One region of the Pantoea sp. SYBGC1 genome, then DNA from elsewhere that is predicted to be linked to it. Evidence: predicted binding sites of a transcription regulator. Region 1 holds the regulator's gene; the other holds the start of a gene.
What was found. Region 1 encodes CRP, which controls carbon source genes, mostly activating them, when cyclic AMP is high. Its sites were predicted from a motif close to ATGTGANNNNNNTCACAT; they were not measured.

Region 1 (14,889 bases):
ACGGGGCCATTCGCGCGAAGCGGTGATGGACTCTGTGGTTCGGTCGATGGAAGATTATATCAACTACATCACGCCGCAGTTTTCGCGCACGCATCTTAACTTTCAGCGTGTACCGACGGTTGATACCTCTAACCCGTTTGCGGCGCGCGAGATCCCCTCACTCGATGAGAGTTTTGTTGTGATCCATTTTCGCGGCCTGGAAGGTATCGCTTTCCCCTATCTGCTGGCGATGATTCAGGGATCGTTTATTTCGCATATGAATACGCTGGTGGTACCGGGCGGCAAAATGGGACTGGCGATGGAGCTGATCATGATGCCACTGGTGCAGCGGCTGATTGAAGGAAAACGGATAGAGTAGAGGCCATATCTGCCAGACTATGTGGCATCGGTCGCCATAAATGGCGACCCTGCAGGGTATAGTGCCATGTTTCACAAATGACAGCACCAGCCATCGTAGGGTGCGCATTTATGCGCACCGGCACCGATTACTGCGCGACCACTTCATAACTGTGGGTGATCTCCACCCCTTTGCCAAGCATGATTGCCACTGAGCAATATTTTTCTGCCGACAGATCAACCGCCCGTGCCACCGCTTTCTCGCTCAGCGCTTTGCCGCTGACGATAAAATGCAGGTTAATCTGTGTAAAAATACGTGGTGCTTCTTCGCGCCGCTCTGAAGTCAGTTTGACCTCACAGTCAGCCACATCATTACGCCCTTTTTGCAGAATCGAAACCACATCGATCGCGCTGCAGCCGCCGGCGGCCATCAGTACCATCTCCATCGGGCTTGGCGCTTTATCGCCTGAATTCCCGTCCATTAATAACTGATGTCCTGATGAGGATTCTCCGAGAAAGGTCAGCCCTTCCACCCATTTCACACGTGCCTGCATTATTCTTTCTCCTGAAGCGGCGTTTTGCGCCAGAGTACGCGTTCATCCGGCAAACAGCAATCGCCCGCCTGCTGAAGCGAGACAACACAAGACAGCCTGCAAAAGCTGTGCTACAAACAGAGCTGAAAATTTCTTCGTCGTGGCTGATGAGGACGGGCAGAATCAAAAGCAGAGCTTACACATCCGCCCGGATAATTTTTATTAACAGGACGCGCTGGACGATTTCATCGCCTGACAGGGAATGAATGCCCCTGTGTTTTGGGCACGATTACAATAGAGGATAATAGCGAATGGTTCTCGGCAAACCGCAAACAGACCCTACACTCGAATGGTTCCTGTCCCATTGCCATATTCACAAATATCCATCCAAAAGCACGCTGATCCATCAGGGTGAAAAAGCAGAAACGCTCTACTACATCGTTAAAGGTTCCGTTGCGGTACTGATTAAAGATGAAGAAGGCAAAGAGATGATCCTCTCCTATCTGAATCAGGGAGATTTCATCGGCGAACTCGGCCTGTTTGAAGAGGGCCAGGAGCGCAGTGCCTGGGTGCGTGCGAAAACAGCCTGTGAAGTTGCTGAAATTTCCTACAAAAAATTTCGTCAGCTGATTCAGGTTAACCCGGATATTTTGATGCGCCTGTCGGCGCAGATGGCACGTCGCCTGCAGGTGACATCAGAAAAGGTGGGTAACCTGGCTTTCCTGGATGTTACCGGCCGCATTGCACAGACGCTGCTTAATCTGGCTAAACAGCCGGATGCCATGACCCACCCCGACGGTATGCAGATTAAAATTACCCGTCAGGAGATTGGTCAGATCGTGGGTTGCTCACGGGAAACCGTTGGTCGCATCCTGAAAATGCTGGAGGATCAGAACCTGATCTCCGCACACGGTAAAACCATCGTCGTTTACGGCACCCGCTAAGCTGTTTCACCCCCCACGGCGTGATGGCACCATCACGCCGTTTCTGTTTGCGATAAGCTGATGTGGCGCCGAATCATCTATCATCCCGAAGTCAATTACGCTCTGCGTCAGACGCTGGTATTGTGCCTGCCTGTCGCGCTGGGATGGCTGTGTGGCGATCTGCAAAAAGGCCTGCTGTTCTCGCTGGTCCCCGCCTGCTGCAATATTGCCGGCCTTGATACGCCGCATAAACGCTTTTTCAAACGCCTGATCGTGGGCGGTACGCTTTTCGCCACCGGCAGTTTTCTGATCCAGTACCTCACCAACGCCGCGGTTCCGCTGCCGCTTATTATGCTGGCGCTGCCGCTGCTGATTGGCGTGACGGGCGAAATCAGTCCGCTGCACGGGCGTCTGCTGCCCGGCACGCTGATTGCAGCGATCTTTACGCTGAGTCTGGTAGGGCGCATGCCGATCTGGGTGCCGCCGCTGCTCTATATCGGCGGCACGTTCTGGTATGGCCTGTTTAACTGGTTCTGGTACTGGCTGTGGAAAGAGCAGCCCATGCGTGAAACGCTGAGCCTGCTCTATCGTGAGCTGGCTGACTACTGCGATGCCAAATATACCCTGCTGACGCAGCTGACCGATCCGGAAAAAGCGCTGCCGCCGCTGCTGGCGCGCCAGCAGAAAGCGGTTGACCTGATCACCACCTGCTATCAGCAGATGCATATGCTTTCTGCCAGCCGCGATAACAGCCATAAGCGGCTGACGCGCGCTTTTCAGGTGGCGCTGGATCTGCAGGAGCATATCGCTGTCAGCCTGCACCAGCCGGAGAAAGTGCAAAAGCTGGTAGAACAGAGTCATGCGGAAGCGGTTATCCGCTGGAATGCAAAAACCATTTCGGCACAGCTCAGGCTGCTGGCCGATGCCATTCTCTATCACCAGCTGCCCGCCCGCTTTCAGATGGAAAAGCCGCTCGGCGCACTGGAAAAAATTGCGCGGCAGCATCCGGATAATCCGGTTGGCCACTTCTGCCTTTATCATTTCAGCCGCATCGCCCGCGTGCTGCGCACCCAGAAACCGCTCTATACGCGCGACCTGATGGCCGATCGCCAGCGGCGCCTGCCGCTGCTGCCCGCCCTGCGCAGCTATCTGTCGTTCAGGTCCGGCGCGCTGCGCAGCGCGGCCCGCTTTGCCGTTATGCTGATGTTTGGCAGCTCGGTTGCGCTGTTTTTTAATATTCCCAAGCCCTACTGGATCCTGATGACCATTATGTTTGTCAGCCAGAACGGCTACAGCGCCACGCGCGTGCGCATTCAGCACCGGGCGCTCGGCACCTTTGCCGGGCTGCTGATTGCCGCCGCATCGCTGCGCTTCGCCGTACCGGAATCGATCGCGTTGCTGTTTATGCTGGCAATCACGCTGGCCAGTTATCTGGTGACGCGCAAATATTATGGCTGGTCGATGATTGGCTTTACCGTGACGGCGGTCTACTCGCTGCAGCTGCTGTCGCTGAATGGCGCTCAGTTCCTGCTGCCGCGGATGATGGATACGCTGATGGGCTGCCTGATCGCCTTCGCCGGTATGATCTGGCTATGGCCGCAGTGGCAAAGTGGCCTGCTGCGCCAGAATGCGCACGATGCGCTGGAGGCGTATCAGGAGGCGCTGCGCATGCTGCTGGGGCCGGAACACGCGCCGGAAAAACTGGCTTACCAGCGGGTAAAGGTTAACCAGGCGCATAACGCGCTGTTTAATGCGCTGAATCAGGCGACCAGCGAGCCCGGTTTTAACGCGCAGTATCTGAAGGATATGCGGCTGTGGGTCACGCACAGTCAGTTCATCGTAGAGCATATTAACGCCATGACTATTCTGGCGCGTGAGCACACTATGCTGACCCCGGCTCTGGCAGAGCGCTATCTGCAGTCGTGCGAAATTGCCCTGCAGCGCTGTCAGCAGCGGCTGATCTACGACGGGCCGGGCAGTGAGAGCAACGTTATGGAGGCGCCGGAAAACCTGCATGAGGGGCCGGTGACGATTGTCGAGCAGCATGTTAAACGCATTCTGCAGCATCTCAGCGTCATGCACACCATCTCCTCTCTGGCGTGGAGCCAGCGACCGCATCATGGCCGCTGGCTGCGGGCTATTCGTCCGAAAGGATAATCAGGCTGCAATAACCCTGCGCAGCGCGGCGGCAAAGCGTGTCATTCCGGCGTCGATCTCCTCCGGAGTGATAACCAGCGACGGTACAAAGCGGATCACGTCGCTGCCGGCGGTCAGGATCATCACGCCTTCTGCCGCTGCCGCATTGAGAATATCGCGGGCTTTACTGGCATGTTCCGGTTTCAGTACCGCGCCCATCAGCAGACCCTTTCCGCGAATTTCGCTAAAGATGTCCAGCTCACTATCCAGCGCCGTCAGCGCGTCGGTAAACTGCTGCCGCCGCGCTTCCACCCCGGCCAGCACCGCCGGCGTGTTAATGATATCCAGCGCGGTTTCTGCAATCGCGCAGGCGAGCGGATTGCCGCCGTAAGTGGTGCCATGTACGCCGGGCGCCATCACGGAAGCGATCTCATGCGTGGTCAGCATCGCGCTCACCGGGAAGCCGCCGCCCAGCGCTTTCGCCGTCGTAAGAATGTCAGGCTGAATCCCGTAGTGCTCATAGCTAAACAGCTTGCCGCTGCGTCCCATGCCGCTCTGCACTTCATCCAGCACCAGCAGCGCGTTATGTTCATCGCACAGCGCGCGCAGCCCCTGCATAAATTCCGGCGTTGCCGGCATCACGCCGCCCTCACCCTGAATCGGCTCAACAACAATCGCGCAGGTATGATCGTCAATCACGGCTTTTACCGCCGCCAGATCGTTGAACGGGACGTGGACGATATCGGCCGGTTTTGGACCGAAGCCGTCAGAATATTTAGGCTGTCCGCCAACGGAGACGGTAAACAGCGTGCGGCCGTGGAAAGCGTTGTGAAACGCGATGATCTTACTTTTGAACGGCGAGTGCTTTTTGCAGGCGTAGTAGCGCGCCAGCTTGAACGCCGCTTCGTTGGCTTCCGCACCGGAATTGCCAAAAAATACGCGGTCGGCGAAGGTGGCGGCAATCAGCTTAGTGGCCAGACGCAGCGCCGGCTCGTTGGTAAAGACATTACTGGTGTGCCACAGCGTTTCGCCCTGGCGCTTCAGCGTCTCAACCAGTGCCGGATGACAGTGACCCAGCGCGGTGACCGCTATACCGCCGGAGAAGTCGATATACTCTTTACCCTGCTGATCCCAGACGCGGCTGCCTTTGCCCTTTACGGGCACAAACTGCGCAGGTGCATAAACAGGCAAAATGACGTTATCAAACGTCTCCCGGGTTACCGCTATGTTTTCCGCTGCCATTGCTGACCTCATCCGGCTGTTGAGTGATCTTAAATGAAATTATAATCACGAAATATGCATAAAAAATCACAGAATGGCAAACGGAAGTTAGCGTTCGAGAAAATTTTTCAGCAGCTGATGGCCCTGCTCGCTGAGCACGCTTTCGGGATGAAACTGTACGCCTTCCAGCGGCAGCGTGCGGTGACGCAAGCCCATGATTTCATCGGGCTGATTATCACGCAGGCTCCAGGCAGTGATCTCAAACGCGTCAGGCAGCGATCCATCCGCCACAATCAGTGAGTGATAGCGCGTCACGGTAAGTGGATTAGCGAGGTTGCGAAACACGCCCTCGCCGGTATGGCGTACCGGCGAGGTTTTCCCGTGCATAACCTGACGCGCACGAACAACCTTTCCGCCAAAGGCCTGAGCGATGGCCTGGTGTCCGAGGCACACCCCCAGCACCGGCAGCCGCCCGGCAAAATAGCGAATGGCATCCAGAGAAATACCCGCCTGGTCGGGCGTACAGGGGCCAGGAGAGATAACCAGATGGCTTAGCGGCAATGCCGCCATCTCAGCCAGCGAGATAGCGTCATTACGCACCACGCGCACCTGCGCGCCCAGCTCGCAGAAATACTGATAGAGGTTCCAGGTAAAAGAGTCGTAGTTATCAAGCAGCAGCAGCATCATGACCTCGGGTCGATCAAACCGCCGCTATTCTACGCACTTTATCGCGCCGGGCTTACCACTTTTGTCAGCTGCGCAGTCAGCGCGGCGAGATCGCCCGCGACGGCTTCGCGAATTGCCTCCTGCCACGGCTCCGGTTCCAGCCGATCCCACTCCAGCAGATAGCCGGCGTGCAGCGCCAGCTGCTCAAAAAAGATGCGCTGAGCGCGTCCGTTGCCCGCCCGGAACGGATGCAGTACATAGAGTTCACAGTAGTAGTGCGCCAGACGGGCCACAAAGGCGTCTGTATCGAGTTCAGCCAGCCCCTGCTCCTCCTCCAGCGCGCTCATCAGCGCATTGCCCTCTTTCTCAATGTATTCGCAGTGGCAGTAAGGGGTCTCGTCGCGCCAGATATCGATAGTGCGGAGTTCGCCCGCCCAGCTGTAGAGATCCTGAAACAGCGTGCGATGAATATGACGTAAACGCGGCAGGCCCAGTGTACGCGGCCCTGGATCCAGCGTCGCCAGCCGCGCGGCACTGAACGCCAGCTCCGCTTTGCGCAGCTGTGCGGCATCATGAATTTCCAGCCGGTTTTTCAGCACATCGTCGTTGTGCCACAGGTAGGGATCGCGTACCGCCAGTGAATTATCCGCCATACTGCCTCCTCAGCGAAGTGAGCCGATCTTCTGCCTGCTCAGCGGTGACTGCAGGCTCGGTCAGGGTATAACCAGACAGCCTGCAGCTGGCCTGATAGCTGGCAGCACGACGCTGCAGCCACAAAGTGGCTTTCTGTTTTTCAGTGAGTTTTTGCGGCATAGCGCCTCCGGCTGACAAGATTTGCCCTAAGTATAAGAGCAAATTCTGGCTTTGCCGGAGCGCGGTCAGCGACGTCACGCTACAGGTGACGCGGAAACAGATTAAGGCAGGATTTTCGCGGAGGTAATAACAACCGGTTTTGCCGGGACATTCTGGTACGGGCCCACATCTTTAGTCGGAACCTGGGCAATCTTGTCGATCACATCCATCCCTTTCACAACTTTACCAAACACCGCATAACCGAAGTCGCGCTGTCCGTGATCGAGGAAAGCGTTATCTGCCACATTCAGGAAGAACTGGCTGGTTGCGCTGTCTTTCTCAGCGGTACGTGCCATAGAGATGGTACCGCGCAGATTACGCAGCCCGTTATCAGCTTCGTTTTTGACCGGCGCGCTGGTCTGCTTCTGCTGCATATCCGTGGTAAAACCGCCGCCCTGGATCATAAAACCCGGGATCACGCGATGAAAAATGGTGTTGTTGTAGAAGCCGTTATTAACGTAATCCACAAAGTTTTTTACTGAAACCGGCGCTTTCTGATTATCCAGTTCAAGTTCAATGTTGCCCGCCGACGTGGTGAGCAGGACATGCGTATCCCCTTTTGCAGCCAGTGCGGAAGCAGATACGGAAGAGAGTGCTAACAGGGCGATCGCCGCTGTCAAAGTACGTTTAAGCATGAAAGAGTCCTTACCCTGGAGATCGGCTTAAAAAACAGAATTGATTGTAAAGAGCATGTAATACAAGAGCCAGCGTTTTACCTATATTTACCGGAATGTTGCAAACGTCATACTTTTGCCGCCGCGCAATCATTTGCGTGATTGAAATCACACATATCATGAAATTTGCATAGCTTATTTCACTGCTTGTTTATTAAGATCACAGTTCCATTTACAATTCATGACACTTTTGCCTCATCGTCCCCCACAGGTTATGAACATGACAAACCGTAATCGCATCGGCCTTACCTGGATCAGCTTTTTCTCTTATGCGCTCACTGGCGCACTGGTGATTGTGACCGGTATGGTGCTGGATAATATCGCGCAATATTTCCAGCTGCCCATCTCAGAGATGAGTAACACTTTTACTTTCCTAAATGCCGGCATTCTGGTTGCCGTTTTCCTGAACGCCTGGCTGATGGTGATTGTGCCGCTGAAACGCCAGCTGATTTTCGGCTTTGTGCTGATGATTCTGGCGGTAGCGGGCCTGATGACCAGCCATAACCTGCAGGTCTTTTCACTCTGCATGTTTATTCTGGGCGTGGTCAGCGGCATCACCATGTCCATTGGAACCTTTCTGATCACCCATATCTATGACGGTCGCCAGCGCGGTTCACGCCTGCTGTTTACTGATTCATTTTTCAGCATGGCCGGCACGATTTTCCCGATTATTGCTGGCGTACTGCTGGCGCGGGCGCTGCCGTGGTACTGGGTATATGCCTGCATCGGCGTTATCTATCTGGCTATTTTTGTTCTGACGCTGATGGTGGAGTTTCCGGTTCTCAAAAGTGAAGCGGCCGTTCAGGGTGGGGAAAAAGAGAAATGGGGCGTGGGCGTGCTGTTCCTCTCCATCGCTGCGCTCTGTTACATCCTGGGTCAGCTGGGCTTTATCTCCTGGGTGCCGGAGTATGCAACCAAATCGATGGGCATGGATATCGCCTCTGCCGGGCAGCTGGTCGGCAACTTCTGGACCGCTTACATGGTCGGTATGTGGGCGTTTAGTTTCCTGCTGCGCTTCTTTGACCTGCAGCGCATCCTGATGGTGCTGGCTGCGCTGGCCACCGGCCTGATGTACTGGTTTGTCTCCTCTCAGGAGGCGGGCATGCTGCACTGGATCATTATGGCGCTGGGCTTCTTCTCCAGCGCAATTTATACCACCATCATTACGCTGGGATCGCTGCAGACCAAAGCGGCCTCGCCTAAGCTGGTTAACTTTATCCTGACCTGCGGCACCGTGGGCACCATGCTGACCTTTGTGGTTACCGGACCGATAGTGGCTAAAGGTGGCGCGCATGCGGCGCTCTCTACCGCTAACGGCCTTTATGCCGTGGTGTTTGTCATGTGCGTGCTGCTCGGCTTTGTCACGAAGCACCGTCAGCACGGTCATGTGACCCACTGATGATACCGCCACTGCCGCCTCGCGCGGCAGATGCGACCCAATAAAAAGGCGAGCCAGAAGGCTCGCCTTTTTTACGTCATCCGCGCCGGTTTACGGCTGTGCGACGAACCCGACGGCGTCATACACCTTCTTCAGCGTCTCCTGCGCGTGCGCACGCGCTTTAGCTGCGCCGTCACGCATTACCTGATTGAGCAGCGCTTCATCATTGCGGAAGTGGTGATAGCGCGCCTGCAGCTCGGTCAGCATACCGGATACCGCCTCGGCAACGTCGCCCTTAAGGTGTCCGTACATTTTGCCTTCAAACTGCTGTTCAAGCTCCGGAATCGATTTGCCGGTAACGCCTGAGAGAATATCCAGCAGGTTAGAGACGCCCGCCTTCTCTTTGACATCATAGCGCACTACCGGCGGCTCTTCGGAGTCAGTAACCGCACGCTTGATCTTCTTCACGACCGATTTGGTATCTTCCAGCAGGCCGATAACGTTGTTGCGGTTGTCATCCGACTTGGACATCTTTTTCGTCGGCTCCAGCAGCGACATCACGCGCGCGCCCGATTTCGGAATAAACGGCTCCGGAACCTTAAACACGTCACCATAAAGCGCGTTGAAACGGGCAGCAATATCGCGGCTCAGCTCCAGATGCTGCTTCTGATCTTCGCCTACCGGAACCTGATTGGTCTGATACAGCAGAATATCGGCCGCCATCAGCACCGGGTAGTCAAACAGACCGGCGTTGATATTCTCTTCGTAGCGGGCAGATTTATCCTTGAACTGTGTCATACGGCTCAGCTCGCCAAAGTAGGCATAGCAGTTCAGGATCCAGCTCAGCTGCGTATGCTCCGGCACGTGCGACTGAACAAAAATGGTGCTTTTTTCCGGGTCAATGCCGCAGGCCAGATAGAGCGCCAGCGTATCCAGTGTCGCTTTACGCAGCGTGGCCGGGTCCTGACGCACGGTGATCGCGTGCAGATCGACGATGCAGTAAATGCAGTGATAGTCATCCTGCATCTGCACCCACTGACGCAGCGCACCCATATAGTTGCCAATGGTCAGTTCACCTGAAGGCTGGGCGCCGCTGAAAACGATGGGTTTGCTCATGTTATATCCTGATAATCACAGCCCGAGTGCGGGCAGAAGTTCGCCAAAAGTGTCGAGAGTTAAATCGGGCCGGCTGGTGGTAATCGACTCACCGTAGTTGTAGCCAAACGTCATACCGACATTCGGTACACCGGCAGCCTGTGCCGCGAGGATATCATTGCGTGAATCCCCGACAAACAGCAATTGTTCCGGCAGTACGCCGAAATGGCCCAGCACCAGGAAGATGCCGGCCGGATGCGGTTTTTTCACCGCTACGTCATCACCGCCGATAATCAGTGAAAAAGAGTCGCTGATGCCGAGAGAGGCCAGCAGCGGAGCGACAAACGGCGTCGGTTTATTGGTAACGATAGCGAGAGGTAATCCCTGGTCGCGCAGCGCGAGCAGCGTCTCTTTCACCTGCGGAAACAGCGTGCTGCCTGACTCAACAGTGTCAGCATAGTGCCGGTCAAAGCAGGCGCGTGCGTCACGCTGCTCTTCCGCATGCGGCTCGCGACCCAGCGCCCAGGTCAGGGCGCGCGCCATCATAATATCGGCACCGTTACCTATCCAGGTTGACGCCCGCTCAATGCCCGGCGCCGGCAGCTGCAGATCGCCCAGCGCCCGATCGATCGCCTGTGACAGGCCCGGTGCGCTATGCACCAGCGTTCCGTCAAGGTCAAAGGCCAGCGCGCGGATATCAGTGAAATGAGCCATTAACTTTCTCCAGTTCCGTGCGCATTTCATCAATGACTTTTTTGTAATCGGGATGACCGAAGATGGCCGAACCAGCGACAAACATATCTGCGCCGGCGGCAGCGATCTGTCCGATATTGTCGATTTTCACGCCGCCATCCACTTCGAGCCGGATGTCATAGCCGCTCTGATCGATCAGCCGGCGCGCCTCGCGCAGTTTATCCAGCGTGCCCGGTATAAATGACTGGCCGCCAAAGCCAGGATTGACCGACATCAGCAGAATGATATCCAGCTTATCCATCACGTAATCAAGGTAGCTCAGCGGCGTCGCCGGATTAAACACCAGGCCCGCCTTACAGCCATGCTCTTTAATGAGCTGCAGCGTGCGATCCACATGATCGCTGGCTTCCGGATGGAATGTGATATAGCTGGCACCCGCTTTCGCAAACTCCGGGATAAGCGCATCTACTGGCTTGACCATCAGGTGCACATCAATCGGCGCCGTAATGCCGTAGTCACGCAGCGCTTTCAGCACCATAGGTCCCATCGTCAGATTGGGCACATAGTGATTATCCATCACATCGAAATGCACGACATCGCCGCCTGCCGCCAGTGCTTTGGCGGTATCTTCACCCAGACGGGCAAAGTCAGCGGCAAGAATTGAAGGGGCCAGTAAAAATTGTTTCATCCGATTCTCCCAATGTTGTGCGCCAGCCTCAACTGACGTAATGCGTTGGTCGCGGACGAAACAGGCTAGCGGAAAAGCGCCAGCAGTTCGTCCACCTGCGTACGACCGCTTATGCTTCGGCTGATAGAACGCCGGGCTTTTACTACATGTAAATCCGCGTTCTGATACCACTCCCGGGTCAGCAGCGTATCGTGATTGGAAATCAGGACCGGTATCTGGCTCTGCGCCAGCTTCCCGGCCAGCTCAGCAAGATGCTGCTGCTCGCGCAGGCTGAAACTGTTGGTGTGATAGGCCGTGAAGTTGGCCGTTGCCGACAGCGGCGCATAGGGCGGATCGCAATAGACCACTGAGCCTGCAGCAGCGCTGTTCAGGGTAACATCGTACGATTCGCAGACAAAGGTCGCTTTCTGCGCGCGCTCTGCAAACCAGAGTAGTTCAGCTTCCGGAAAGTAGGGTTTGCGGTAGCGGCCAAAAGGCACATTAAATTCACCGCGCAGATTGTAGCGACACAGGCCGTTATAGCCGTGACGATTCAGATAGAGGAACAGCACGGCGCGCTGGTAAGGATCGCGGCTGGCGTTAAATGCCAGCCGCTGCGCATAATAGTGCTCAGCGCTGTTTCCTTCCGGCGTAAACAGCTGACGCGCATCCGCAATAAATGTCTGCGTACGCGTTTTAACAATGTTGTAGAGGTTAATGAGATCGCCGTTGATGTCCGCCAGATGGTAGCGGTCATAATCGGTATTGAGAAATACGGAACCGGCGCCCACAAAAGGCTCAACTAAGCAGTCGCCTTGTGGCAGGTGACGACGAATATCGTCAAGCAGTGGATATTTCCCACCGGCCCATTTCAGGAAAGCGCGATTTTTTTTCATGCTGTCGTGGTTATTACATCTTCATTGTAGCTGTGGTGAAACCGACAGCAGATCTGCGCTTAAACGGGGCCGCAGCAGCGGGCCCCACATCAATTTACTGACTCTCTTTTTTAACCTGGCTCAGCGGTTTTACCCACGGATTAACCGCACGTACTTCTGCAGGCAGCGCAGCCGCAGCCCGCTTCGCTTCGGCAGGCGTCGCGTAAGCGCCACTGACCAGCACGTACCAGGGCTGACCGTTACGTGTGGTTTTATACACGTGATAGCCGCTCAGATTCTGTTTTTTTGCCCACGCCGTCAGGCTCTCCTGCTTCGACGCCCCGCTCAGCTGCAGCGTATAGTTGCCACCCGAAGGCAGGGACTTGCTGGCGCTGCTGGCAGGCGGGTTGTGCGCTGCCGTGGTGTGGGTCTGGCTCTCGCGGGTCGCAGACGGTTTTGCCGCAGCCGCTGGTTTATGGCTGGTACCGGATGCGGTGGAGCGTGAATTATTGCTGCTGGCACGCGGCGCATTATCAGCCCGTACAGCAGGCGGCGTAACCGCTTTTCCCGCTGTGCTGCCGGCATTACCGCTTACGGTAGCGGGCGCGGTGGGCAGAGAAGAGCCGCCCTGCGCACCCTGGGCGGCAGCATCTACTGAGCCCTGCTGATTACTCAGCGCGCTGTTAAGATCGCCCGGCAGCGTGACGCGCTGCTGGTTCGCAGGCGCCTCTGTTACCTGCGCCTGCGTTGGCGTGGAGGAGACGGCAGGCATTGAGATCGCCTGCCCTTCACCGCCCGCTGCCGGCTGCGTCGTATCCTGCGGCGCGCTGCCTTCAGCCGTTGGTGCCGCTGCCTGCTGGCCGCTCATGGAGGTGGAGTCAGAGAGATCGATATGTTTTTCACTGCCGCCAGATGTCGCTGCACTGCCGCTACTACGGTTAGCCGCGGGTTTATCATCCGGCCCGGTCAGCGCTGAACCGATGCCCAGCACCAGAACCAGCAGCACCAGAATGCCAATCCCCATCATCATATGCTGACGGGAGACTGGCGCTTTGGCCTTTGGTGCAGAAGACGCTTTACGGGATCGCGCGGGACGGCGATCGCTGGCATCAGGTTTTAACTCATCTTCCGGTTTGAACTCATCCATCTCGCCTCCTCCGTAAAACGGTGCGTCTGCGACACACCGTATCACAACGTTCTTCTTCAGCCTGAACTTGCCTGCCGCAGCGTTATATGACGGTCTGCTGTCAGAACGCTACATTCGCGCTCAGTTACTGCGGCAATCGTTAATTGCAGCCAGCACCATATCATGTGCAACACCGGCACGCACTTCAGAGCGACCAATAGCGAGAGGCAGCACCAGACGCAGTTCGCCCCCGATCACTTTTTTGTCGCGCATCATATGCGGCAGATACGCTTCAGCTGTCATCTCAGCGGGGCCGGTTACCGGCAAGCCAGCGCGCTGCAGCAGCGCAATCACGCGTTCGCTCTCTGCAGCGGTAAATTGCCCCAGTCGCTGCGCCGTACGCGCGGCCATGACCATACCTGCCGCCACGGCTTCGCCATGCAGCCAGTTGCCATAGCCCATATGCGCTTCAATCGCATGACCAAACGTATGGCCCAGATTGAGCAGCGCACGCTGGCCGTTTTCACGCTCGTCGGCAGCCACCACTTCCGCTTTCAGCTCGCAGCAGCGGCGAATACACCAGGCGATTGCGCGCGCATCCAGCGCCAGCAGCGCATCAAGATTTTGCTCCAGCCAGTGGAAGAATTCACCGTCCAGAATGATGCCGTATTTGATCACCTCTGCCAGGCCAGACGCCAGCTCGCGCGGCGGTAGCGTGGAGAGACAATCTGTGTCAATGACCACCGAGGCGGGCTGATAAAACGCGCCAATCATATTTTTGCCGAGCGGATGATTGACGGCGGTTTTTCCGCCTACTGACGAGTCAACCTGCGCCAGCAGCGTGGTGGGCACCTGAATAAATCGGACGCCGCGCTGATAGCTGGCAGCGGCAAATCCGGTGAGATCGCCAATCACGCCGCCACCCAGCGCAATCAGCGTGGTGTCGCGGCCGTGCGGCTTCTGCAGCAGCGCGGTAAAAACCTCATCCATGACGGTCAGCGTTTTATACTGCTCACCGTCAGGCAAAATTACCTGATCAACATGGATGCCTGCCTGGGTCAGCAGCGTTGCCACTTTCCCGAGGTAGAGCGGGGCCAGCGTCTGGTTGGTTACCAGCATGGCGCGATCGCCTGCCTTCAGCGGCCAAAAAGAAGCCGGATCCTTAAACAATCCGGCAGCAATGGTAATGGGGTAACTACGATCCCCCAGTGAGACAGTGATCTTCTCCATGATGACCGATACCTGTTGCTGAGCCCTCAGGATACTGGATTAATTTTTTTCCAGCATGTTGATGATCTGATTGGCGACCACTTTGGCACTTTGATCATCAGTGCGAATAGTGACGTCAGCGATCTCTTCATAAAGCGGATTACGTTCATCTGCCAGTGCTTCGAGCACTTCACGAGGCGGTTCATCAACCTGCAGCAGCGGGCGCTTTTTATCGCGCTGCGTGCGGGCAAGCTGCTTTTCGATGGTGGTTTCCAGATAGACAACCACGCCGCGGGCGGAGAGACGATTGCGCGTTTCACGGGATTTGACGGAACCGCCGCCGGTCGCCAGTACGATGCCTTGTTTCTCGGTCAGCTCGTTAATGATTTTTTCTTCGCGATCGCGGAAACCAGCTTCGCCTTCCACATCAAATACCCAGCCTACATCCGCTCCGGTACGTCGCTCAATTTCCTGATCGGAATCGAAAAATTCCATATTGAGTTGC
Region 2 (14,889 bases), on a different contig from region 1:
TGCTGCTGCTGGATGAACCCTCGCTCGGCCTGGCGCCTATCATCATCCAGCAGATTTTTGACACCATCGAGCAGCTGCGTAAAGAGGGGATGACCATCTTTCTGGTTGAGCAAAACGCCAATCAGGCGCTGAAGCTTGCCGATCGCGGTTACGTGCTGGAGAACGGTCACGTAGTGCTGGAGGACAGCGGCGAGGCGCTGCTCTCTAACGAAGCGGTACGCAGCGCCTATCTCGGCGCCTGACCGGCCTGCGGCCCGGTATCCTGCCGGGCCGCCTTTCTCCTGCCTGCCGCTTTTTTTGCTAAAAAATGTGCACGACGTTCACGTTTTGCCGCCTGGCTGGCGCGTTTCTGTGTGTCATATCTCTGTCATATTTCGGTTATTTTTCTATCATCTTCCCGTGTCATGTTACTCCGCGAACAAAAAATGCGTGATATTGCGCGTACCTAACAGCACAGGAAAACTTTATGACCGCTTTAACGCTTCGTCCCCGTCTGATGAGTGTGTTGCTTGGTCTGGCGCTCAGCGGTAACGCGCTGGCTGCGACCGAAATCCCTTTCTGGCACTCAATGGAAGGGGAGTTAGGCAAAGAAGTTGACTCTCTGGCACAGCGTTTTAACCAGGCGCATCCCGATTACAAAATTGTGCCCACTTACAAAGGTAACTACGAGCAGAGCCTGGCGGCGGGGATTGCAGCGGTACGCACCGGTAAAGCGCCTGCGCTGCTGCAGGTCTATGAAGTCGGTACGGCAACCATGATGGCCTCGAAAGCGATTGTGCCGGTGCATGACGTGTTCAGCCAGGCTGGCGTGCAGATGGATGCGAAGCAGTTTGTGCCGGCCGTGGCGGGTTACTACAGCGACAGCAGCGGTCAGCTGATCTCTCAGCCGTTTAACAGCTCAACGCCGGTGCTCTACTACAACAAAGATGCCTTTAAAAAAGCGGGGCTCGATCCGGAGCAGCCGCCAAAAACCTGGCAGGAGCTGGCAAAAGACGCCGCTGCGCTGCGTAAAGCCGGCATGAGCTGCGGCTATGCCAGCGGCTGGCAGGGCTGGATCCAGATTGAAAACTTCAGCGCGTGGCATGCGCTGCCGGTAGCCAGTAAAAACAACGGCTTCGACGGCACCGATGCGGTGCTGGAGTTCAACAAACCGGTGCAGGTGCGGCATATCCAGATGCTCGAAGAGATGAACAAAAAAGGTGATTTCACCTACTTTGGACGCAAGGATGAGCCGACCGCCAAGTTTTATAACGGCGACTGCGGGATCACGACCGCCTCTTCCGGTTCGCTGGCGGATATCAAGCACTACGCCAAATTTAACTTCGGCGTTGGCATGATGCCGTATGACGATACCGTGCCTGAAGCTCCACAGAACGCCATCATCGGCGGCGCCAGCCTGTGGGTGATGAAAGGCAAAGATGCGGCTACCTATAAAGGGGCGGCGGAGTTTATGAAGTTCCTCGCGCAGCCGGAGATTGCCGCCGAATGGCATCAGAAAACCGGCTACCTGCCGATCACTACCGCCGCCTACGAGCTGACCAGAAAGCAGGGTTTCTATGAGAAAAACCCGGGCGCGGATATCGCTACCCGGCAGATGCTCAACAAAGATCCGCTGCCGTACACCAAAGGGATGCGCCTCGGCAATATGCCGCAAATCCGCACGGTGGTAGATGAAGAGCTGGAAGGCGTCTGGACCGGCAAGCAGACGCCGCAGGCAGCGCTGGATAACGCGGTTAAGCGCGGTAACGCACTGCTGCGCCGCTTTGAACAGCAGGTGAAATAAATCCGATCCACCGGGAGCGACGCTGGGTCGCTCCCGCTTTCAGCGTGAGTTCGCTATGCCCTCATCGTCTCGTCCGGTCTTTCGTGCCCGGCTGCTGCCCTATTTGCTGATGGCACCGCAGCTGATTATCACCGCCATCTTCTTTCTCTGGCCTGCCGGAGAGGCCCTCTGGTATTCGCTGCAGAGCATCGATCCATTTGGCATCTCCAGCACTTTTGTCGGGCTGGAGAACTTCAGTCGTCTGTTCAGCGATCCCTACTATCTCGACTCCTTCTGGACCACCATAGTGTTCAGCCTGCTGGTCACGGTGCTGGGGATGCTGTTCTCGCTCCTGCTGGCCGCGCTGGTTGACTATGTTGTGCGTCTGCAGAAGCTCTATCAGACCCTGCTGCTGCTGCCGTACGCGGTGGCGCCGGTGGTCGCCGCAGTGCTGTGGATGTTCCTCTTTAATCCGGGGCTTGGGCTGCTCAGCCATCTGCTCAATCAGATGGGCTATAACTGGAACTATGCGCAGAACAGCGGTCAGGCAATGTTTCTGGTCGTGCTCGCCTCTATCTGGCAGCAGATGAGCTACAACTTTCTGTTTTTCTTCGCGGCGCTGCAGTCGATTCCGAAGTCGCTGACTGAGGCGGCCGCTATCGACGGAGCCGGGCCGGTACGGCGCTTTTTCCATCTTTCTCTGCCGCTGATTACGCCGGTAAGCTTCTTTCTGCTGGTGGTCAACCTGGTCTACGCCTTCTTTGACACTTTTCCGGTCATTGATGCCGCTACCGGTGGCGGGCCGGTACAGTCCACCACCACGCTTATCTACAAAATTTATCGGGAAGGATTCACCGGTCTCGATCTCTCCTCATCTGCCGCGCAGTCGGTCGTGCTGATGCTGCTGGTGATTGGCCTCACTATTCTGCAGTTCCGCTTTGTTGAGCGTAAGGTGCAATATCAATGATTGAGAACCGACGCGGGCTGGATATTTTCAGCCACACGCTGCTGATTCTGGGCGTGCTGACCATTCTGTTTCCGCTCTATGTCGCCTTTGTCGCCGCCACGCTGGATAACACCGCGGTTTATCAGGTGCCGATGACGCTGTTGCCCGGCACGCATCTGTGGGAGAACATTTCGCGTATCTGGACGCAGGGCGTTAACGGCAGCGCGGCATTTGGCATGATGTTGCTGAACAGCTTTATTATGGCGCTGGCGATTACGATCGGCAAAATCAGCGTTTCTATGCTCTCAGCTTTTGCGCTGGTCTGGTTTCGCTTTCCGCTGCGCACGCTCTTTTTCTGGCTGATTTTCATTACGCTGATGCTGCCGGTTGAAGTCCGTATCTTTCCGACGGTCGAGGTGATCGCCACGCTTAACCTGCTCGACAGCTACAGCGGGCTGACGCTGCCGCTGATGGCGTCGGCAACGGCTACCTTTCTGTTTCGCCAGTTCTTCCTGTCGCTGCCGGACGAGCTGATTGAAGCCGCGCGCATTGACGGCGCCGGGCCGATGCGCTTCTTTTGGGACATTGTTCTGCCGCTGTCCAAAACCAACCTTGCCGCGCTGTTTGTGATCACGTTTATCTACGGCTGGAATCAGTATCTCTGGCCGCTGCTGATTATTAATGATGCCAGCCTGAGCACCGCCGTGGCGGGAGTAAAAAGCATGATCAACACCAGCGGCGGTCCGACGCAGTGGAATGAAGTGATGGCGGCGATGTTATTAACCCTGATCCCACCGGTTGTGGTGGTTCTTGTAATGCAGCGCGCGTTTGTGCGTGGCCTGGTGGAGAATGAGAAATAGATGGCAGGCGTAACTTTACAGAGCGTGACGAAATCGTATGACGGCAAAAATGCGGTGATCCAGCCGCTGACCATCACCATCAACGAGGGCGAGTTTATGGTGATGGTGGGGCCATCCGGCTGCGGTAAATCGACGCTGCTGCGCATGGTGGCCGGACTGGAGCGCGTCAGCTCCGGCGACATTTTTATTGCTGAGCAGCGGGTCACGGAGATGGAGCCGAAAGATCGCGGCATCGCGATGGTGTTTCAGAACTACGCGCTCTACCCGCATATGACGGTAGGCGAAAACATGGGCTATGGCCTGAAAATCCGCGGTATGGGCAAAGCGCAGATCGCCCAGCGCGTGCTGGAGACCGCGCGCAGTCTGGAGCTCGATCACCTGCTGAACCGGCGACCGCGGGAACTCTCGGGCGGGCAGCGGCAGCGTGTGGCGATGGGACGCGCTATCGTGCGTGAACCGGCTGTCTTCCTGTTCGATGAACCACTCTCCAACCTTGATGCGCGCCTGCGCGTGCAGATGCGTCTTGAACTGCAGCAGCTGCACCGCCGCCTGAAAACCACCAGCCTTTACGTAACGCACGATCAGGTTGAGGCGATGACGCTGGCGGAGCGGGTGATGGTGATGAACAAAGGGATTGTGGAGCAGGTTGGCACGCCGGTAGAGGTCTATGAGCGCCCGGCCAGCCAGTTTGTTGCCGCCTTTATCGGTTCCCCGGCGATGAACCTGCTGCCAGGAGAGATCAGCCGCGACGGCCTGCACTTTATGCTGGATGCGCTGAACAGCCTGCCGCTGGGCGAGAGACGGCCGCAGTGGGCTAACAGGCCGCTGACGCTTGGCATCCGTCCTGAGCATATTCATCTCTCTTCACGTGAAGCAGGCGGCGTGCCGCTGGTGGTCGATACGCTGGAGATCCTCGGCGCGGACAACCTGGCACACGGCCATCTTGGTCAGGCGCGGCTGGTGGTACGGCTGCCGCACAGCGAACGTCCGCAGGCGGGCAGCACGCTGTGGCTGCATCTGCCGCCGGATGCGTTACACTTCTTCGATGCTGTTCATGGAAAACGTCTGGAATGAGTAACAACAACTGGCCCTACCCGAAAATTGTGGCCCATCGCGGCGGCGGTAAACTCGCCCCGGAAAACACGCTGGCGGCGATCGATACCGGCGCGCGTTACGGCCATACCATGATTGAGTTTGATGCCAAACTCTCGCAGGATAAACAGATCTTTCTGTTGCACGATGACACACTCGATCGCACCAGCAGCGGCTGGGGCGTGGCGGGCGAACAGACGTGGGCGCAGCTGGCACAGCTCGATGCCGGCGACTGGTTCAGCGGGGCGTTTACGGGCGAGCCGCTGGCGCTGCTGACGGATGTGGCGGCGCGCTGTCGTCAGCACCGGATGATGGCGAACATCGAAATCAAACCCACTACCGGCACCGACGCGGAGACGGGCGCTGCCGTGGCGCTCGCCGCCTGTCAGCTCTGGCAGGGGCAGACACCTCCGCTGCTCTCCTCGTTCTCACCTGAAGCGCTGGCGGCAGCACAGCAGGCCGCGCCAGAGCTGCCGCGCGGTCTGCTGCTGGATGAGTGGGATGACGCATGGCAGGCGCTGACCAGTCAGCTGGAGTGCGTGTCGATTCACCTGAATTACCGGCTGCTCGATGCTGAACGTACCGCACTGCTGAAGGCGGCGGGGTTACGTATCCTGGCCTATACGGTTAACCAGCCCGCACGTGCCCGCGAGCTGCTGAACTGGGGTGTGGATGCCATCTGCACCGATCGCATCGATATTATCGGTCCCGATTTCAGTTAGTTGTTATTCGGCATGGTGCCGTTCTGCTGCGTATTCTGACCCGGCTGCGACTGCAGTACCTGCTGCCGGGTACTGTCGCGTTTTTCCTGCAGCTGCCGCTGCATATTTTGCGTCTGCCGCTGCTGATCCTGATGCAGCAGGCGCTGCTGCTGCTGCTGCTGGGTCTGCATCTGGGTCTGCATACGCTGCTGGCTTGGGTTATAGCCGGGCTGATTCACATTGTTATTCAGCGTATTTGCCATACCGCTCAGCGGCAGCAGGGCTGCCAGCGCAATAAGCCATGTTTTCATTATTCCCTCCGATCGTCTGATCTGCTGTGTAAACAGGCGGCCCGCAGGCCGCCTGCCTCTTATTCATAAGTTTATGCGATATCACAAAGCCTGAAATCGGGCGTGCGTGCAATTTGCGTTAAGTGTTATGTTTTTACTGCTTTAGCAAACACTTGCATCGATAAATAACAAATGTAAACAACTGAAAAGGATGGTGGCAGGATGAGGACAGCAGGCAGGTTGCGCCAGTTGAGCTGGGCGATGTTAATGAGTTTTACCGTGGTGCAGGGGGCCGCTGCGGCGCCGGCAAGCGCGCCACCAATCTCCTATGGCGTTGACAGCGACACCTTTCATCCGGTGAAAGCGCAGCACGGCATGGTCGCCTCGGTGGATGCGATGGCAACGCAGGTGGGCGTGGATATTCTCAGACAGGGCGGCAATGCGGTGGATGCGGCGATCGCCGTGGGCTTTGCGCTGGCCGTTACCCATCCGCAGGCGGGTAATCTCGGCGGCGGCGGCTTTATGCTGCTGCGCACGGCGTCCGGGCGTACTGCTGCTATCGACTTTCGTGAAATGGCGCCGGCGCGCGCCTCGCGCGATATGTTCCTTGATAAGCAGGGTAATGCGGATAGTAAGTTATCACTTACTTCTCACCTGGCGTCTGGCACACCCGGTACGGTCGCGGGATTTGCGCTGGCGGCAAAGAAGTATGGCACGCTGCCGCTGCGCACGCTGCTGGCCCCGGCTATAAAGCTGGCGCGTGACGGCATTATCGTCAACGATGCGCTGGCGGACGATCTTGCCACCTATGGCAAAGAGAACCTGATCAATCACGCAAACAGCCGGGCAATCTTTTACAAAGCGGATGGTAAACCTTATCAGAAAGGCGATCGGCTGGTGCAGAAGAACCTGGCGCGCAGCCTGCAGCTGATTGCGCAGCAGGGAGCCGATGCGTTCTATACCGGTCGCATTGCTGATGAGATCGCCGGCGAAATGGCACAGCACGGCGGGCTGATTGGCAAAGCGGATCTCGCCGCTTACCGTGCCGTGGAGCGTAAACCGGTCAGCGGCACCTACCGCGGCTATGAAGTGTTCTCCATGCCACCACCCTCATCGGGCGGGATCCACATTGTGCAGATCCTGAATATTCTGGAGAACTTCGATCTGGCGAAGTGGGGCTTCGGCAGCGCAGACGCCATGCAGGTCATGGCAGAAGCAGAGAAGTATGCTTACGCCGATCGCTCCGAGTATCTTGGCGATCCCGATTTCGTCAAAGTGCCGCAGCAGGCGCTGACCAGCAAAGCCTATGCCAGAACCCTGGCGCAGCAGATCGACGTCAGCAAAGCGCGCCCGTCATCAGAGATCAAACCGGGTAAGCTGGCACCGTACGAGAGCAATCAGACCACCCACTTCTCGGTGGTGGATAAAGCGGGCAACGCTGTGGCGGTGACCTATACCCTGAACACCTACTTTGGCAGCGGGATCGTGGCGGGCAACAGCGGCATCCTGATGAACAATGAAATGGATGATTTCTCCGCGAAGCCGGGTACGCCAAACGTTTACGGCCTGGTCGGCGGCGAGGCGAATGCGATTCAGCCGGCGAAGCGTCCGCTCTCCTCCATGTCACCGACGATTGTAGCCAAAGAGGGGAAAACCTGGCTGGTCACCGGCAGTCCGGGCGGCAGCCGGATCATCACGACCGTGCTGCAGATGGTGGTTAACAGCATCGATTTTGGAATGAACGTGGCGGAAGCGACTAACGCGCCGCGTTTTCATCATCAGTGGCTGCCCGATCAGCTGCGCGTGGAGAAAGGCTTCAGTCCCGATACGCTGCGCCTGCTGGAAGCGAAAGGTCAGCACGTGAAGGTGCTGCCGGCAATGGGCAGTACGCAGAGCATCATGATCGGTCCGGATGGCATGCGCTACGGCGCGTCCGATCCGCGCTCGGTTGACGATCTCAGCGCCGGTTATTAATCGCCGGTAAGCCCGACACTGCTTCCGGTATTGTTTAGCCAGCCTGCGTGCTGGCTTTTTTATCGCCGTTCGACCCATCCGGCGTGCGGGCAGGCATCAGACGCGGAAGCGGTAAAAATAGTGATAAACTCAGCGTATCTCTGGCCTCAGGTGCATACGATGAAGAAGAAAAGACCGGTATTACAGGACGTCGCCGATCGCGTCGGCATCACCAAAATGACCGTCAGTCGCTATCTGCGCGACCCGGAGCGGGTCTCCGCCGCGCTGCGTGACAAAATTGCCGTCGCGCTGGATGAGCTGGGTTATATCCCTAATCGTGCACCCGATATGCTCTCAAACGCCACCAGCCGCGCCATTGGCGTGCTGCTGCCCTCCCTGACCAACCAGGTCTTTGCTGACGTGCTGCGCGGAATTGAAACCGTGACCGATGAGGCGGGATATCAGACGCTGGTCGCGCACTTTGGCTACAATCCGGAAAAAGAGGAGCGGCAGCTGCGCTCGCTGCTGGGCTGGAATATTGACGGCGTGATCTTAACTGAACGTACCCATACCACTGGTACGCTGCGCATGCTGGAGGTGGCCGGGATCCCGGTCATTGAGATCATGGACAGCGTTACGCCGTGTCTGGATATGGCGGTGGGATTTGATAATGTCGAAGCGGCGCGACAGATGACGCAGGCTATCCTGAAGAAAGGGCATCGCCATACGGTCTACCTGGGGGCGCGGCTTGATGAGCGTACGCTGCAGAAGCAGCAGGGGTATGAACAGGCGATGCGCGAGGCGGGACTGACGCCGCACAGCGTGATGATGGAAGACGCCTCTTCCTTCAGCGCCGGCGCACAGCTGCTGTGCGAGGCGCAAAAGCGCTATCCGGCAACCGACAGTCTGTTCTGTACTAACGATGACCTGGCCGTAGGTGCCATGTTTGAATGCCAGCGTCAGGGGCTGCGCGTGCCGGAGCAGATGGCGATCGCGGGCTTTCACGGCCACGATATTACGCAGGTCGTGACGCCGCGGCTGGCCACCGTGCTGACGCCGCGCGAACGAATGGGAAGCGAGGCGGCTGCCATGCTGCTGGCGCGCATTAGTGGCGATTGTTCATTTAGCGGCCCGCTCGATATCGGCTTTGAGATTGCTGAAGGTGACAGCATCTGATTATGGCGAATGTATGAGCCACTTCACACTTTTACGCTTTTCCGGCTGACGAGGGTTGTCAGCATCGGGACGCACTCCGACAATGAATGACAGATTTGTTATCGGTAACATTGGCAGAATAAGCTGCCGGAGCGCAAAACTATGATCACGCCATCTTCATCACATCACGTTTTTATCCTGATGGGTGTATCCGGCAGCGGAAAGTCTGTCGTTGCTAATCGGGTATCACACGAACTGAATACCGCTTTTCTGGATGGAGATTTCCTTCATCCACGCAGTAACATCATGAAAATGGCGGAAGGCCACCCGCTGGATGATAACGATCGCCAGCCGTGGCTGCAGGCGCTGAACGACGCGGCTTTTGCCATGCAGCGCACTCAGGCGGTATCGATTATCGTCTGCTCGGCGCTGAAAAAGTCCTATCGCGACATTTTGCGCCAGGGCAATCACAACCTGAAATTTATCTATCTGAAAGGCGATTTCGAAACCATTGAAACCCGCCTCAAAGCCCGTAAGGGTCACTTCTTCAAGCCACAGATGCTGGTAACGCAGTTTGCCACGCTGCAGGAACCTGGCACAGATGAGGCTGATGTCCTGATGGTGGATATCAACCACTCGCTGGATGACGTTGTTGCAGCTACGGTTGCGACCATCAGGGATGCAATCAACAAGGGCGAGTAATGAGTACCGCAACGCTGGTGTTAACCGCAGCAGGCTCTGTCCTGCTGCTGCTGTTTCTGGTAATGAAAGCGCGGATGCACGCCTTTGTCGCCCTGATGCTGGTTTCTATTGGTGCCGGGCTTTTCTCCGGTATGCCACTCGATCAGATTGCCGATACGATGCAGAAAGGCATGGGCGGCACGCTGGGCTTTCTTGCCATCGTCGTAGCGCTTGGCGCAATGTTCGGCAAAATTCTGCATGAAACCGGTGCGGTGGATCAGATCGCTATCCGGATGCTGAAAACCTTTGGCGAGAGCCGGGCGCACTATGCGATGGGGATCGCCGGGCTGATCTGCGCGCTGCCGCTGTTTTTTGAAGTCGCGGTGGTGCTGCTGATCAGCATCGCCTTTGCGGTGGCGCGCCGCACGCATGACAACCTGGTGAAGCTGGTGATCCCGCTGTTTGCCGGCGTGGCGGCGGCGGCGGCGTTTCTGCTGCCGGGACCTGCGCCAATGCTGCTGGCGGCACAAATGCACGCTGATTTCGGCTGGATGATCCTGCTGGGACTCTGCGCGGCCATTCCGGGGATGCTGATCGCCGGGCCGCTGTTTGGCAGCCTGATCGCCCGTCACGTCAGCTTCAGCGCGCCGCCGGAAGATCATCAGCCGGATGTGGACGAGGGCAGGCTGCCCTCATTTGGTTTCAGCCTCTCTCTGATCCTGTTTCCGCTGCTGCTGGTCGGGCTGAAAACCATCGGTGCGCGCTTTACCACGCCGGATACCCGGCTCTACGAATGGCTGGAATTTATTGGCCATCCGTTTACCGCGATTCTGCTGGCGCTGCTGGTGGCGATCTATGGTCTGGCGTACCGGCAGGGCATGGATAAAGAGAAGGTGATGCAGGTGTGCGGCAGCGCGCTGCAGCCCGCCGGCATTATTCTGCTGGTTATCGGTGCCGGCGGCGTCTTTAAGCAGGTGCTGGTTGACTCCGGCGTGGGGCCGGTGCTGGGTCACGCGCTGACCGGTGCCGGTATGCCGATTGCGCTGGCCTGCTTTATTCTGGCGGGTGCTATCCGGGTTATTCAGGGCTCTGCAACCGTGGCCTGTCTGACCACCGTAGGGCTGGTGATGCCGGTGATCGAACCGCTGCACTACAGCGGCGCACAGCTCGCGGCGCTCTCAATCTGTATCGGCGGTGGCTCAATTATTATCAGCCACGTCAACGATGCCGGCTTCTGGCTATTTGGCCGCTTTACCGGTGCCACCGAGGGCGAGACGCTAAAGACCTGGACGCTGATGGAGACCATCCTCGGCACCACCGGCGCCATCGTCGGCATGATTGCGTTTAGTTTGTTATCGTAAATAACCCAGGGGCGCATAAATGCGCCTCCTGCGGGATTAAATAACGTCGTTAATGGCGGTTGATACGGTGCACGCATCCAACCAGGGGCGCATAAATGCGCCCCCTACGTCACCGTAGGGTCGCCATTCATGGCGACCGTGTCGATGCCCGCACCGGATCCGATGACGCGGTTTATTACGTCACCGTAGGGTCGCCATTCATGGCGACCGTGTCGATGCCCGCACCGGATCCAATGACGCGGTTTATTACGGCACCGTAGGGGCATCATTAATGACGCCCTGGCCGATGCCCGCATCAAATCAGGGGCGCATAAACGCGCCCCTGCGTGCAGACCTTAATCTACTTCCCGCTCATCATCTGGCTGGTCGAGAACGGTATAAGCCACCGCACAGAACAGCGAATTAAGGCGCTTCATATCTCCCAGCAGTCCCAGATGCAGCGAGCTGGTCTCAATGCTCTGCACATTATTCAGATGCAGTCGCTCCACGTGCGAATGAGAGAAACGGCGGATCAGAATACGGAAGCGATGTTTGGCCCGCCGCAGGCGTTTCGCGCTGGTGATATCATGCGACAGAAATACCGAAAGGCTCAGGCGCAGATTATTCAGCACCTGCTCCTGCAGCGTATTCAGCTCTTCCAGCCCTTTTGCCGAAAAGGCCCGCCGCGCCTGTAACGATTTATCCGCAACGTCACCGCTCATGCGCTCAATGATGTCACCCGCCTGTTCAAGATTCAGCGCCATCTCAATAATTTCAGCCCAGCGCCGCGCATCCTCCTCCGCCAGATCTTCGCGCGGCATGCGGGCCAGATAGAGTTTGATGGCGGTATAGAGCACGTCAACATCATCATCCAGCTGCCGCACCCGGTGCGCTTCACGCAGTTCGCCCCGAACCACGCGGCTGAACGACTCCAGCATCTGCTCCAGCACGTCGCCCATGCGCAGGGTCTCACGCGCGGCATTGACCAGCGCCAGCGCAGGCGTATCCAGCGCGCTTTTATCCAGATGTCTGGGCTTGAGGTGCGCCTGATGCTCTGCATCGTCAGAAATCATACGCTGGCAGAGTCGCGCCATCGGCGCCGCAAACGGCACCATAATCAGGCAGCGTGCCAGGTTGTAAAAAACGTGGAAAAAGATCACCAGCTCTTCATCATTCACCGGCAGCCGATCCAGCAGCTCAGCAATCAAATCAACAAACGGCAGTACCGCAATGCTGCCGATAAGCTTGAACAGCAGGCTGCCGAGCGCCACCCGCTTGCCGGCCGCATTGGAACCGCTGGCGTTGATCATCGCCAGCAGGCCGCTGCCGAGGTTGGCACCAATGACCAGACAGAGCGCCACCTTAAATGAGATCACCCCGGCGGCGGTCAGGGTTGCGGTGATCAGCACCGCCGCCAGGCTGGAGTAGCTAATGATGGCAAAAACGGCGCCGATTAACGCGTCCAGCAGCGTATCGCCGGTCAGGGTGGAGAAGAGCACCTGTACGCCCGAAGCCTGCGTTATCGGACGTGCAGCGGTGACAATCAGCTGCAGCGCCAGCAGGATCAGCCCGAGACCAATGGCGGCACGGCCCATCTGTCCGACGCGCGTCTGTTTGCGGCTGAGAAAAAAAACCACGCCAAAAAAGATAAACAGCGGGGAGAGCCAGGAGAGATCGAAGGTCAGCACGCGCGCCATAATGGCCGTGCCGACATCAGCCCCCAGTACCACCACCAGGGCAGGTGTCAGGCTGACCAGGTTTTGCGCCACAAACGAGGTGACCAGCAGCGTGGTGGCGTTACTGCTCTGTACCAGAGCGGTAACGCCAATGCCGGCCAGAAAAGCCATCGGTTTTTTTTCCACGCTGCGGCTCAGTACCCGACGCAAATCGGCACCGTACACGCGCATGATGCCGGTGCGCACAATGTGGGTGCCCCAGACCAGCAGTGCGACAGCAGAAAGCAGATTGAGCAGAGTTAACACGGTCGCAGACTCCTGTATGCCAGGCAAAAAGCAGCCAGCTGCCTGCCTGGCAAACACGGCAGCGGGGGGAAAACCGGTAGCGCACCGCATGAATTTTTCGTTAGATATAAATAACCTGAAGCGGCGTCGACCTGTTAACTGTAGCTGAATCCGGTTCACTGCGATGAGATATCCGCGGCGTTTACGCTGCCCCTGACGGAGAACCGCTACCTTAACGTCATATTGTGATTCAGATCACATTGCAGCATGATAGCGCTCTTCTCATTTGCGCATTAAGGACGCAGCAATGACAGATAAATCAGCCGCCGGTCAGCTTATCGCGACGGTGCTGCAGTGGGTACTTAACATCGGCCTGTTGATCCTGGCCGTGATCCTGGTGGTATTTCTCGGCAAGGAGACGATTCATCTGGCTAACGTGCTGTTCAGCACCGGTGAACAGGCGTCATCCTATCTGCTGATTGAAGGCATTGTGATCTACTTTCTCTACTTTGAATTTATCGCGCTGATTGTGAAATATTTTCAGTCGGGCTATCACTTTCCGCTGCGCTACTTTGTTTATATCGGGATCACCGCCATTATCCGGCTGATTATCGTTGACCACAAAAACCCGTTCGACACGCTCTGCTATTCCGCTGCGATCCTGATCCTGGTGGTCACGCTGTGGCTGGCAAACAGCAACCGGCTGAAGCGCGAATAGCGTTCCTTATCATCTCTGGCGCTCGCGGCCGTGCCAGCGGCCGTGCTCTGCGGTAAACTAAGGCAACTTTTTTGCCGGAGATCGCCTGATGTCGCACGATGCGCTGCGCCAGTTATATGCCCTGCAGTGGTTACCCGCCTCCTCGCTGCTGCCTGCACCGCTGACCGACTGGCTGATGGAAGAAGATTCCATGACGCGCCGTTTTGAGCAGCACTGCCGGCAGGTTACCGTTCAACCCATCCGTGAAGGCTTTGTCAGCGCGGCGGAAGTGGCAGCAGAAGCGGCTTTTCTGCCGGACGATACGCGCTTCTGGCTGCGTGAAATTGTGCTGTGCGGCGACGGCGAGCCGTGGCTGCTGGGCCGCACCGTAGTGCCCGAGAGTACGCTGCAGGGACCGGAGCAGATGCTGCAGCAGCTTGGTACACGCCCGCTGGGGCGCTATCTTTTTGCCTCTTCAGCGCTGAGCCGCGATTTTATTCATCCTGGCCAGGCCGGCGATTTGTGGGGACGGCGTTCTCGCCTGCGCCTTTCGGAGAAGCCCCTTCTGTTAACTGAACTTTTTTTACCGGCATCGCCGCTTTACCGCGCGCTGCAGCAAGGATGAAACCTGTGCAAAAATCACTACCTGTAAGCAAATGGCAGGCTTACAGCCGCCTGATGCGCATCGACAAACCTATCGGCACGCTGCTGCTGATGTGGCCCACGCTCTGGGCGCTGTGGCTGGCTGGCATGGCGGTACCGCCGCTCCCGGTGCTGATCGTGTTTGTGCTTGGCGTCATCGTTATGCGCGCTGCCGGCTGCGTCATTAATGATTACGCCGATCGCAAAGTGGATGGTCATGTCAAACGCACCGCCGGCCGGCCGCTGGCGAGCGGGGCGGTTTCAGAGAAAGAGGCAAAGCTGCTGTTTGCCGCGCTGGGCCTGCTGGCGTTTATGCTGGTGCTGACCATGAATCGCATGACCATTCTGCTCTCTTTTGGCGGGCTGGCGCTGGCGTGGGTCTACCCCTTTATGAAACGCTATACCCATCTGCCGCAGGTGGTACTTGGCGCAGCCTTTGGCTGGGCGATCCCGATGGGATGGGCTGCAGTAAGTGAGTCCTTACCTTTAGTCTGCTGGCTGGTGTTCTTCGCTAACATCTGCTGGACGGTGGCCTACGATACCCAGTACGCCATGGTGGATCGCGATGACGATCTGAAAATAGGCGTTAAATCTACGGCGATTCTGTTTGGTCGTTTTGACAAGCTGATTATTGGCCTGCTGCAGCTGGCTACGCTGGGGCTGATGGCGCTGGTGGGAAGTATGCTGAATCTGAACGGGGCATTCTACTGGTCACTGCTGGCTGCCGGCGCGCTGTTTGTCTATCAGCAAAGCCTGATCGCCCGCCGCGAACGCGACGCCTGCTTTCAGGCCTTTCTGAACAACAACTA

Region 2: a site for CRP is predicted at 12,985-13,002, ahead of psiE (phosphate-starvation-inducible protein PsiE). Genes of this name have one in related genera too.

Annotation. Positions count from the first base shown of each region.
Region 1 covers NZ_JBXUNM010000009.1:19,749-34,637, forward strand. Annotated here, with positions in the region: gene AC2CF9_RS14385 (phosphoribulokinase) at 1-358, shown strand, start outside; gene AC2CF9_RS14390 (OsmC family protein) at 486-890, opposite strand; gene crp (cAMP-activated global transcriptional regulator CRP) at 1,181-1,813, shown strand; gene AC2CF9_RS14400 (YccS/YhfK family putative transporter) at 1,874-3,949, shown strand; gene argD (bifunctional acetylornithine/succinyldiaminopimelate transaminase) at 3,950-5,170, opposite strand; gene pabA (aminodeoxychorismate synthase component 2) at 5,258-5,833, opposite strand; gene AC2CF9_RS14415 (putative adenosine monophosphate-protein transferase Fic) at 5,875-6,468, opposite strand; gene AC2CF9_RS14420 (YhfG family protein) at 6,458-6,628, opposite strand; gene ppiA (peptidylprolyl isomerase A) at 6,730-7,302, opposite strand; gene tsgA (MFS transporter TsgA) at 7,562-8,740, shown strand; gene trpS (tryptophan--tRNA ligase) at 8,831-9,835, opposite strand; gene AC2CF9_RS14440 (phosphoglycolate phosphatase) at 9,851-10,528, opposite strand; gene rpe (ribulose-phosphate 3-epimerase) at 10,512-11,195, opposite strand; gene dam (adenine-specific DNA-methyltransferase) at 11,261-12,070, opposite strand; gene AC2CF9_RS14455 (SPOR domain-containing protein) at 12,165-13,196, opposite strand; gene aroB (3-dehydroquinate synthase) at 13,317-14,405, opposite strand; gene aroK (shikimate kinase AroK) at 14,445-14,889, opposite strand, start outside.
Region 2 covers NZ_JBXUNM010000010.1:44,792-59,680, forward strand. Annotated here, with positions in the region: gene livF (high-affinity branched-chain amino acid ABC transporter ATP-binding protein LivF) at 1-242, shown strand, start outside; gene ugpB (sn-glycerol-3-phosphate ABC transporter substrate-binding protein UgpB) at 467-1,783, shown strand; gene ugpA (sn-glycerol-3-phosphate ABC transporter permease UgpA) at 1,839-2,729, shown strand; gene ugpE (sn-glycerol-3-phosphate ABC transporter permease UgpE) at 2,726-3,568, shown strand; gene AC2CF9_RS15160 (sn-glycerol-3-phosphate import ATP-binding protein UgpC) at 3,569-4,642, shown strand; gene ugpQ (glycerophosphodiester phosphodiesterase) at 4,639-5,382, shown strand; gene AC2CF9_RS15170 (DUF2756 domain-containing protein) at 5,379-5,672, opposite strand; gene ggt (gamma-glutamyltransferase) at 5,874-7,625, shown strand; gene gntR (gluconate operon transcriptional repressor GntR) at 7,785-8,780, shown strand; gene gntK (gluconokinase) at 8,922-9,461, shown strand; gene gntU (gluconate transporter) at 9,461-10,801, shown strand; gene AC2CF9_RS15195 (Na/Pi cotransporter family protein) at 11,137-12,762, opposite strand; gene psiE (phosphate-starvation-inducible protein PsiE) at 13,049-13,459, shown strand; gene ubiC (chorismate lyase) at 13,548-14,063, shown strand; gene ubiA (4-hydroxybenzoate octaprenyltransferase) at 14,060-14,889, shown strand, end outside.